DNA from 2 places in the Rahnella sp. GSA61A genome. Region 1 is predicted to be linked to the other one. Evidence: predicted binding sites of a transcription regulator. Region 1 holds the regulator's gene; the other holds the start of a gene.
What was found. Region 1 encodes LexA, which represses DNA repair genes until DNA is damaged. Its sites were predicted from a motif close to TNCTGTATGTACATACAGNA; they were not measured.
Positions count from the first base shown of each region.

Region 2: the regulator LexA is predicted to act here: its motif matches at 3,212-3,231, upstream of rmuC (DNA recombination protein RmuC).

Region 1 covers NZ_JAHXYO010000027.1:39,693-45,500, forward strand. The annotation lists gene dinF (MATE family efflux transporter DinF) at 57-1,421, opposite strand; gene lexA (transcriptional repressor LexA) at 1,720-2,328, opposite strand; gene LC431_RS23565 (diacylglycerol kinase) at 2,448-2,816, opposite strand; gene plsB (glycerol-3-phosphate 1-O-acyltransferase PlsB) at 2,934-5,417, shown strand; gene ubiA (4-hydroxybenzoate octaprenyltransferase) at 5,515-5,808, opposite strand, start outside.
Region 2 covers NZ_JAHXYO010000030.1:16,131-21,938, forward strand. The annotation lists gene ubiB (ubiquinone biosynthesis regulatory protein kinase UbiB) at 1-112, opposite strand, end outside; gene LC431_RS24365 (SCP2 domain-containing protein) at 109-717, opposite strand; gene ubiE (bifunctional demethylmenaquinone methyltransferase/2-methoxy-6-polyprenyl-1,4-benzoquinol methylase UbiE) at 731-1,486, opposite strand; gene rmuC (DNA recombination protein RmuC) at 1,628-3,169, opposite strand; gene LC431_RS24380 (DedA family protein) at 3,327-3,854, opposite strand; gene udp (uridine phosphorylase) at 4,020-4,781, opposite strand; gene katE (catalase HPII) at 5,005-5,808, opposite strand, start outside.

The DNA.
Region 1 (5,808 bases):
CTAAAGCATGAAATAACGACAAAGCTGCGCTTATTTCTTTGAAAATAGCTGAAAAATCAGTGCGACGGAGACGAAAACCATGTGTCATGCCGCCAGTAACGACGCCATATCCAGCCCAGTGAAATCCCGCGTAACCCGAGGAATACCGTCAGCGCCAGCCACAACGCATGATTGCCCAGCAGCGGTAAAGTGAACAATGTCAGCCCGTACCCCAGCGCCGCCACCAGCATGCTGTTTCGCATATCCCGCCCACGCGTTGCGCCGATAAACATGCCATCAAGCAAATAGCACCAGACAGCCACCAGCGGCAGTATAATTTGCCAGCCAAGATATCGGTCCGCCAGCTCACGCAATTCCGGTAATGATGTCAGCGCATCAATGATCGCCCCACCCGCCAGCGCGTAAATCAGAGCAAAAAACAGCGCAACCAGCCCGGCCTGACGACACGCGGCATGCCAGACATTCAGCAGTTTTTCGCGGTTGCGGGCACCGAATGCCTCACCGGAATGCGCTTCGATAGCATAAGCAAAACCGTCAAGTGCAAACGCGGTAAATGTCAGCAGGTTCATCAACACGGCGTTGACCGCCACAATGTGGCTGCCCAGCCGCGCGCCCAGAACGGTCAGCGATGCAAAGCAAAGCTGCAACAGTAATGAGCGCAGCATGATGTCGCGGTTAAGCCCGAGAAGACGGCGCAAATTACCACGCCACGCGGAGGTGATTTCTGCGCCGGTGATACCGCGTCGTTTCATCACCCGCCAGACGAAATACAGCCCGATGAGTAGCGTGAAATACTCGGAGCTTGCCGTCGCGATGGCTGCGCCACGCACGTTCCAGCCCAGCCCGATCACCAGCCACAGATCCAGAATGATATTCAGCAAATTCCCGGCAATCAGCAAAATCACCGGCCCGCGAACGTACTGAATGCCGAGCAACCACCCGAGGATCACCAGATTCGCCAATGAAGCCGGGGCGCTGAACCAGCGGATTTCGATAAACAGCCTCGCCTGTTCAAGCACGGGCTGGCTGCCGCCGACAATGTGAAACGCCAGCTCCATCAGCGGATGACGGAATACCACAATAATGACGCCCGCCAGTACAGCCAGAAGGAAGGGTTGTACAAAAGCACGCGCCAGAAGCTGATTATCTTTCGCGCCCAGCGCCTGAGCGGTCATGCCGGTGGTACTCATCCGCAGAAACAGTAAGAGCATAAAAAGGAAAGTGGTGATCATCGAACCCACAGCCACGCCGCCGAGATAATCCGGGCTGTCGAGATGACCGATCACTGCGGTATCCACCAGGCCGAGGAGCGGCACCGTGATATTGGAAAAAATCATCGGCAATGCCAGCATCCAGAGCGCTTTATCGGCAGGGCTTAAAAAGGTGTTTTTGAGTGTGTGTCGCAGGGAATGATGTTGCATAGAGAATCTCATGCCGGAGGTTCAGGTTATGCCTGTAAATGACATCGCCCCGAAAGGGGCGATGATGAGAGAAACGCATTTCTCTTTGAATTCACATGGATGCCAGAGGCGGCCGCCATCCATATTCAATTAGTTTTAGTCTTGTCTATCTGACACAGCAATTTCTGACTTAGTCATATCTGACCGAGTAATTCGCGTTATATCAAGGCGGCAACTAAGCGAACGCCGGGAGCATACACAAGTATGTGACCGGGGTTCGCGAAGGCAGCCAACGCAGAGATAGCTCGAAGTACGAAGGTCAGATCCAGTCGCCGTTGCGGATAACACCTACGGCTAAGCCTTCAATGCTGAAATTCTGCTCGCGCAAATCCACCACGATCGGCTGAAACTCGCTGTTCTCAGGCAATAACTGCACCACACTGCCTTGTTTTTTCAGGCGTTTCACGGTGACCTCATCATCAATACGGGCCACCACAACCTGACCATTACGCACGTCTTGCGTTTTATGCACGGCCAGCAGATCGCCGTCAAGGATACCAATATCACGCATCGACATACCGCTGACACGCAGCAGGAAATCGGCGCTCGGCTTAAACATTGCCGGATCGATCTGATAGTGCCCTTCGATATGTTGCTGCGCCAGCAGCGGTTCACCGGCGGCAACGCGGCCAATCAGCGGTAAACCTTCTTCTTCTTCCATCAGCAGACGAATGCCGCGTGATGCACCGGAAACAATCTCAATAACACCTTTACGCGCCAGCGCTTTAAGATGCTCTTCCGCCGCATTGGGAGAACGGAACCCCAGACGTGATGCAATCTCTGCGCGGGTTGGTGGCATACCGGTGGTGGAGATATGATCGCGAATAAGGTCGTAGACCTCTTGTTGTCTGGTCGTTAAAGCTTTCATTCCGCCCCCTGGTTGTTTATACAGTCTTGCTGTGAGTATATACAGCTAAACGGTCAATGAAAACCTAAGATTGAATAAAAACAGGGCATAACGTTGATTCCTGGAATGCAGATTCCAAATCAGAACCATCGCGACCAAAAGATGCTGACCCAGACAAAAATCGCCAATATGATGGTCAGAAGTACGGCAGCAGAGCCGATATCTTTTGCGCGACCAGAAAGCACATGAAACTCAGGCCCGATGCGGTCTATTGCACATTCCACCGCGCTGTTGAGCAACTCCGTGACACAGACCAGCACGACGGATCCCACCAGCAGGATACGTTCAATGGTGCTGACATCAAGCCAGAAAGATAGTAAAATTAACGGGATAGCGACGCTGGCCTCCTGGCGAAATGCCGCTTCGTTTTGCCATGCCGCTTTGAATCCTTTCCAGGAATAGCCGGCCGCTTTATAAATTCGGGTAAATCCGGTGACTTGGTTCGCCATTTCGGGTACTGATCCTTAGAGTGTTTGCAGCATTTTAGCTTTTATATGACCACAGATCTCCACGGATCTTTCTGGTATCCTTGCGGCGAAATTGCTAACAAGAGGCTTCACGTTTTTATGTCAGGTTGGCGTAGACTTTATTACACATTATTGAATTTACCACTCTCATTGCTGGTAAAGAGCAAGGTCATACCTTCAGATCCGGTTACCGAGTTGCATTTAGACCCGACGCGGCCGATTTTGTACGTATTACCTTATAATTCCAAAGCCGATTTGCTGACGTTGCGTGCGCAATGTCTGGCGCAGAATCTACCTGATCCTCTTATTCCGCTGGAAATTGACGGAACCCTGCTACCAAGCCATGTCTTTATAGCCGAAGGCCCGCGCGTATTCTCTTATTACACGCCGAAGCAGGAGTCCGTAAAGCTGTTCCACGACTACCTTGATTTGCACCGCAATAATCCGGATTTAGACATTCAGATGTTGCCGGTGTCGGTAATGTTTGGTCGTGCACCGGGCCGTGAAGGTCAGGACGACACGCCGCATCTGCGCGTGCTGAACGGTATCCAGAAATTTTTCGCTGTGCTGTGGCTGGGGCGGGACAGTTTCGTCCGTTTCTCCAATACCGTTTCCCTGCGTTATATGGCGACGGAACACGGCACAGATAAGACGATTGCTCAAAAACTGGCACGTGTGGCGCGGATGCATTTCTCCCGTCAGCGTCTGGCTGCGGTTGGTCCGCGCCTTCCGGCACGTCAGGATTTATTCAATAAATTGCTGGCCTCAAAAGCCATTGAGAAAGCGATTGAAGACGAAGCCCGCAGCAAGAAAATTTCCCACGAAAAAGCCCAACAAAACGCCATCGCCCTGATGGAAGAGATTGCCGCTGACTTCTCTTATGAAGCCGTGCGCCTCTCTGACCGTGTGCTGAGCTGGACGTGGAACCGTTTGTACAAAGGCATCAACGTTAATAATGCCGAGCGTGTACGCCAGTTAGCGCTGGACGGTCAGGAAATTGTGTATGTGCCTTGCCACCGCAGCCACATGGACTATCTGCTGCTGTCTTACGTGCTCTATCATCAGGGTCTGGTACCGCCGCATATTGCCGCCGGTATCAACCTGAATTTCTGGCCGGCTGGCCCGATTTTCCGCCGTCTGGGTGCGTTCTTTATTCGTCGAACCTTTAAAGGCAACAAGCTCTATTCGACGGTTTTCCGTGAATATCTGGGCGAACTGTTCAGCCGCGGTTATTCGGTGGAATACTTTGTGGAAGGGGGGCGTTCGCGAACCGGGCGTCTGCTGGAGCCGAAAACGGGCACGCTGGCCATGACCATTCAGGCCATGCTGCGCGGCGGTTCACGTCCGATTACGCTGGTACCGATTTACATCGGTTATGAGCACGTCATGGAAGTGGGTACGTACGCGAAAGAATTACGCGGTGCGACCAAAGAGAAAGAAAGCCTGACACAGATGCTGAACGGGCTGCGCAAGCTGCGTAATCTCGGCCAGGGTTACGTGAACTTCGGTGAGCCGCTGCATCTGACCACTTACCTGAACCAGAACGTGCCAACCTGGCGTGAAGCCATCGACCCGATCGAAGCACAACGTCCAAGCTGGCTGACGCCGACAGTGCAGGATTTGGCAGAACAGATCATGGTGCGCATCAACAATTCAGCGGCAGCCAATGCCATGAACTTGTGTTGTACCGCGCTGCTGGCCTCCCGTCAGCGTTCACTGACACGCGAACAGCTGACCGAGCAAATCGACTGTTATCTGCAATTGCTGCGTAACGTGCCTTACAACGCGGATTCGACGGTGCCTGATCTGACCGCTGACCAGTTGCTTGATCACGCGCTGAACATGAATAAGTTCCAGGTTGAGAAAGACAACATTGGCGACATCATCGTTCTGCCTCGCGAACAGGCCGTGCTGATGACGTATTACCGCAACAACATCCATCATATGCTGGTGTTGCCATCACTGATTTCAAGCATTGTGATGCACCACCGCCAGGTCAGCCGCGCGGAATTACTGCATCAGGTCGAACTGATTTATCCAATGCTCAAAGCCGAACTGTTTATGCATTTCGATACGCCTGAGCTGCCACAAGTGCTGGATGTTCTGACGCTGGAACTGGCGCGTCAGCAAATCATTCACCTTGAAGATGATGAGCTGACACTTAATCCGGCCCGTATCCGCACCCTCCAGTTGCTGGCGGCTGGCGTACGTGAAACGCTGCAACGTTACGCGATTACCTTCTCCCTGCTCACCAATAACCCAAGCATCAACCGCGGGGCACTGGAAAAAGAGAGCCGGATTATGGCGCAGCGTTTATCCGTGCTGCACGGTATCAATGCCCCTGAATTCTTCGATAAAGCTGTGTTCTCGACGCTGGTCGGCACACTGCGCGCAGAAGGCTATATCAGTGACACCGGCGATGCCATTCAGGAACAAACGCGTGAGATTTACCTCATGCTCAGCGACCTGATGACACCGGATATCAAGCTAACTATCGAGAGTGCGGGAATGCCTTCTGAGCTGCCGCAAGCAACGGAGCCACCGGCTGAACCGAAGATGGATGTACGCGATACCGATCATTAACCCGTATTAGCGCCAGACATCAGATTAAAAAAACAAAACGCCCGGACTTTTTACAGAGTCCGGGCGTTTTTAATTGTTGTCGCGCAGGCTAACTTACTTAGAAATTGAAGCCTGACAGGCTCATCAGAATACCGAGGAACAACACCAGCCCGACATAATTGTTCTGGCGGAAAGCCAGGAAACAGGCATCACGTTCACGTTTAGCAATCAGCTTTTGCTGATGCACAAACAGCGCAGCAGCCAGCAGCAACGACCAGTAAAACGGTGCGCTGAGCTGGGAAAGATAACCAACAATCCCCATCAGGATCAGCGTTGCCAGTTGCAGAAGGCCGATGATCAGCGTGTCAAAACGACCAAACAGAATCGCTGTCGATTTCACGCCGATCTTCAA
Region 2 (5,808 bases), on a different contig from region 1:
GACCAATTCTCAGTGGTAACGTTAAGCGGATTTTAGGGATCAGTTCGTCAAGGCCGTAGATCAGAAACATGCGGATAATCAGATATAAACGTCGCATTTCCCTAGGCGTCACGGTTTGTCCTCCAGTTTTTTGATACGTTTATCCAGCGCATCCAGCTCACACACCAGTGCGGAAACCTCATCACTAAACCAGACAACTTCCAGCGGACCGGGTGCCATTTTCCACTCTTCAGTCAGCGTTTGCGCCACATAGCTCTGCTGGTGTTTCAACCCTTTTTGCAAAAAGCTGAAAACGCCCTGCACGGTCTGACTCAGCCCCTGTGCCGCAATGTCACCGATATAGGGTGCCAGAAATTCCGCAGGCTCAATTTCCGCCATATCCAGCAATGCAGAGAACTGCTGAACCAGGGCGATATCGCCATCAACTACCAGCTCGCCACTGCGCATCATGGGCGACAACTGCTGGCGATCACGTAACTTATGCAGCACTGACAGTTTCGAGGTGACGGTGCAATCTGCCGCGCCGTCCCATTGCCCGAGCACATCAATTTTCTGTTCACTGAACACAAACGTCAGTGGTGTACTCAGTTCCTGCAATTCAACACGCAGAACTTTACCGGCCAGACGTGTCCGCGCCGCCTTCATGCTGCGATCTCTGAAAAGCAGGTAATTAAGCGGCGTCTCGATAGCGGCAGTCAGTAACGGCGTTAACAACATCGGCATACTCATATCAGAATTTGAAACCCCGATGTAACGCCACAATGCCGCCAGTCAGGTTGTGATAAGTCACATTTTCAAAACCTGCGTCCGCCATCATTCCTTTCAGTGTTTCCTGATCCGGATGCATACGGATTGATTCAGCCAGATACCGGTAGCTTTCGGCATCGTGTGCAACCAGCTCGCCAATACGCGGTAAAATATGGAAGGAATAGGTGTCGTAAGCTTTGCTCAGCGGCTTCAGCACCGGTTTGGAGAATTCCAGTACCAGCAGACGCCCGCCCGGCTTGAGTACGCGGAACATGGAACGCAGCGCCTTCTCTTTTTCAGTCACGTTACGCAGACCGAAAGAGATGGTGATACAGTCAAAATAGTTATCCGGGAACGGCAGAGCCTCGGCATTCGCCTGAACGTAGCTGACGTTGCCGACGATGCCAAGATTGCGCAGCTTTTCGCGGCCCATCTTCAGCATGGAATCATTGATATCCGCCAGCACGACTTCGCCTTTCTCACCCACCAGACGGGAAAATTTTGCGGTCAGATCGCCCGTACCACCGGCCAGATCCAGCACACGTTGTCCCTGACGGACACCGCTGCAATCAATAGTGAAGCGTTTCCAGATGCGATGAATACCGAAAGACATCAGATCATTCATCAAATCATATTTTGCCGCAACGGAATGGAAGACTTCTGCCACCATTTCCTGTTTTTCATCTTTGGCTACTGTACGAAAACCAAAATGGGTGGTTTCCGGCGTCTGCTTTTCCATTATTTATGCCTGCTTTTTCAGTCGAACTCTTGGGGAGAAGTGTATCAGAACCCGTTCGAAAGCCCCATCACCGATGGTGATTCAACATATTGCAAAAATTCATGCATTGAATCACAAATACAGTGCAGGCCCTCTGACCCGCTATGTCTGCTGGTGGGGAGTTAACTCACCCGGGTTCAGCGTCTGTTCTTCTTCCGCATCAGAGGTATCGGGCAGAGATGCGGTGTCTTCAGGTTCATTTTCCGCTTTCGCTATTTCAGCCAGAGACGGACTGATAGGCCGTTTAACTTCAACACCCAGCGCGCGGAAACTTTCCACCTGTCCGATAAGATTACCACGGCCTTGCGAGAGTTTATTCATCGCGGATCGATAACTTCCCTGCGCTTTGTCGAGACTTTGTCCCATCGACTCCATGTCATCCACAAACAGCCGCAGTTTGTCGTAAAGACGTGCCGCGCGGTCGGCGATACGTTTGGCGTTCTGACTCTGATGCTCATAGCGCCACAAGTTACTGATCGTTCGCAGCGCCACCAGCAGGGTCGTCGGGCTGACCAGCATAATATTGTGCCGGAGCGCTTCGCTAATCAATTCTGGCTCACGGTCGATAGCCAGCAGAAAAGCGGGCTCAACAGGGATAAACATCAGCACATAATCGAGGCTGCGCAGACCGGGAAGTTGCTGGTAATCTTTGCGCCCGAGCAGGCGGATATGTCCGCGAACCGAGGCAATATGTTCATTGAGCGCCGCTTCCCGCTCGCTGTCATCCTCGCTGTTGAAATAGCGCTCATACGCGACCAGGGTCATTTTGGCATCAATCACTACGTCTTTATTCTGCGGTAACCTGACGACCACATCGGGTTGCATCCGGCTGTTGCTGTCAACCTGCACGCTGACCTGAGTCTGGTACTCATGCCCTTCACGTAAACCGGAAGCCTCGAGCACGCGGCTCAGCACCACTTCCCCCCAGTTGCCCTGCGTTTTGTTGTCACCTTTCAGTGCCTTGGTCAGGTTGACGGCTTCACGGGCCATCTCCACATTCAGTTGCTGCAGATTGCGGATCTCATGCGCCAGCGTATGGCGTTCACGGGCTTCCTGCCCAAAGCTGTCCTGCACCTGACGACGGAAACCATCCAGTTGCTCGCGCAACGGCAACAGTAACTTGTCGAGACTTTGCTTGTTCTGTTCGTCGGCACGGCGGCCATTTTGTTCGAAAATCCGGTTAGCCAGATTTTCAAACTGGCTGCTCAGGCGCTGTTCGCTGTTAATCAGCAGACGCTGCTTTTCTTCAGCCGCCATGCGGGTTTCATCCAGACGGGTTGAAACCTCACGCAACTCTGCTTCCTGCGCGCTGTTGATTTCCCGCTGCGCACGCAGTTCCTGATTCAGTTGCTCACACTCGTTTTGCCAGTGGGCAAGCAGTTGTAATTTTTCCTGACTGGCCGCCTGCAGGCTATGCAGTTTTCGCAGCTCAAGTTCAGCCTCACGCAGTTGCTGCTGCCCTGATTGCCGCTCGCTTTTGTGCGTATCATTTTCCGCTTTAGCCTGTTCCAGCGATTGTTCCAGCAAACGGCGCTGCGTTTCATACTCCGTCTGCTGTTGCTGTTGGCGCAGGCTGGCGATAAGCCAACCTACGAGTAAGCCCACTAACCCCGCCCCCAGGGCTGTCAGGATGCTGATATCCACGCGATTTCCCTCTTAAAGTCTCTTGCGGCCAAGGTAATGTCAGGCTGTATGGATGTCCAGTCTATTTTCTGTTGCATTGAGCCTTTGCGAGACGTCTTCCAAAAAGGAATTTCTCTGTATTTGCCCCCTTGCGATAGCCAGCCACAGAGAGCAGCATTCAAAACCAGCGGCTCAGCCACTGAATGCCGAAAGCACCTGGCGCCAGGATGCCGAAAGCCCAGATGAGTGCAGACGTCACATTCGCAATCTGGAAATATTTTTGCGGCATACCGCAGATACCGGCAACCAGTGGCACAACGGCACGAAGCGGGCCAAAGAAGCGGCCAATGAAAGCCCCGGGCATGCCCCATTTTTCAAAGAAAGCATGTCCACGAACCAGCATTTGCGGATGGCGGGAGAAAGGCCAGAAATTGCCAACCCGATCCTGATAACGGGCACCAATCCAGTAAGAAAGCCAGTCCCCCAGGAAAGCGCCTGCGGCGGCGGCGGCCCAGATGGGCCAGAACGGAATACCGGTTTCGCCGATCAGCGCGCCGAGTCCCAGCAAGATAAACGTTGCCGGGAGCAGCAGGGAAAGGAATGCCAGAGACTCACCAAAAGCCAGAAAGAAAACGATCGGTGCAGCCCACACCTGATGGGCGCGGATGAAGGTAGTGGTGTACTCAAGAAGGTCGTGAACAGTCAAAAATGCAGTTCCTTTTGTCAGAGATCCGGGAGGAGGTTCATCAATTATTCCAGATGGATTACTAACATGACCTTAACAGATCTGCTTAGCAGGGCAAAAAAACGGGCCGCCAGAGGCAGCCCATTGATGTGATGATGTGATGTGGTTGTTTTAGTTTTATAGGGACTAAATAAGCCTGCGGGCTGCTTCTACAACAATCTTCACCGCATGACTTTCAGTCTTTTTCATGGTTTCCGCATTAGGGATTTCCTGCTGCGTGCGGTTCACGATAACACCCGCCACCATCCCCGCGCGCAGACCCTGGCTTGCACACATGGTCAGCAGAGTCGCGGATTCCATTTCGTAGTTCATGACGCCCATTTCCTGCCACTCTTTCATCGATTCTTTGAAGCGACGGACAACACGGCCAGAGTAAGTGTCATAACGTTCCTGACCCGGATAGAAGGTGTCAGAAGAGGCGGTAACGCCAATGTGCGTCGCGGCACCCACGGCTTCTGCCGCCGCAACCAGCGCGGTGGTGCAGGCAAAATCGGCTACTGCAGGGAATTCCATCGGCGCAAAGTGCAGGCTCGCGCCATCAAGGCGAACGGCAGCGGTCGTGACCAGAACGTCACCGACATTGATGTGTGGCTGGATAGCGCCAGTTGTGCCGACTCGCAGGAAAGTACGGATCCCCAGTTGCGCCAGTTCTTCAACCGCAATAGAGGTCGAAGGGCCACCAATACCGGTTGAGCAAACAATCACAGATTTGCCATCAAGCTCAGCACGCCATGAGGTAAATTCGCGGTGGGAAGCCAGACGAACCGGGTTCTCCATCAATTTGGCAATTTTTTCCACGCGCTCAGGGTCGCCGGGAACAATCGCCAGCGTCGCGCCGTTTAAATCTTTTTTGGCCAGGCCAAGATGGAAAACTTCAGGCTGAGACATAACAAACTCCTCTGTGTGTAAGGTCATTTATTGGCAGGAGGAACACCCGGCAACTGTACTGAACATTGTGACGTTATTTCGTGACGGTCGTCACTATGATGTAACAACAGGAATTTCACATACATTTATTTTGTGATTCAAGTCACAAAATAAGGAGGGGTGAGGGAATTTTAAACAGGCAATCTCCGCTGCCGGGGATTGCCTGTTTATCAGTTACAGTTAATCAGGCAGGAACGGCATCTGCCGCCGCACTGCGCGACCAGATCCGGTGTTTGAGCATGTCTTTCAGAAACGCCTTCAGCAACGCTCCTTCTGCTTTTTCACCTTCCACAACGCCCTCTTCCGGCACATCATCCGTCAGCCCCAGCAGCGATTTGAAGCGGCGTGCATCGCCACTTAGCCCCACCACTTTCAGGTGTTTGTAGGCTTCGAGCACATAATGCCGTGCATCGCCATTCATCAGCAGTGCGTCGATATGCCCATGCGGAACAATCACTGCATCAACGGTGATGGAAGGCGATCCGGCAAACGTCGCATCAACCGGCAACGTAGAACCATCATCGGCAGTCACACTCCCTAAGTGACTGGCCAGCAGCTTAGGGTGAACGCCAGCGGCCTGAAGTGCCTGTAAGGTTTCCAGAACATCCGCCGCATTCACACCTTCACCCAGCAATATCGCCACCTGCCGCCCTTTGATCGTGCCTTTACCGCTGGCATACAAACTCAGCGACGGATCATTTTTCAGCCCATTCACGGGCTTCGGCGGCTTGATCTTCAGGGTGTCAGCGGAAAGGGTAATACCCAGATTTTTCGCCACTTTCTGCGCCAGCGTCTGATCAACATGCGCTAACAGATCCACGACCCGCTCGCGGATATACGGCCGCGCCACCTTCGATAATTCAAATGAGAAAGCGCCGATAATATGATCCTGCTCCGCTGTTGTCTGGCTCAGCCAGAACAGGCGCGGATGGGCATAATATTCGGCAAATGACGGACTGCGCTGACGGATTTTTTCTGCATCAACCCG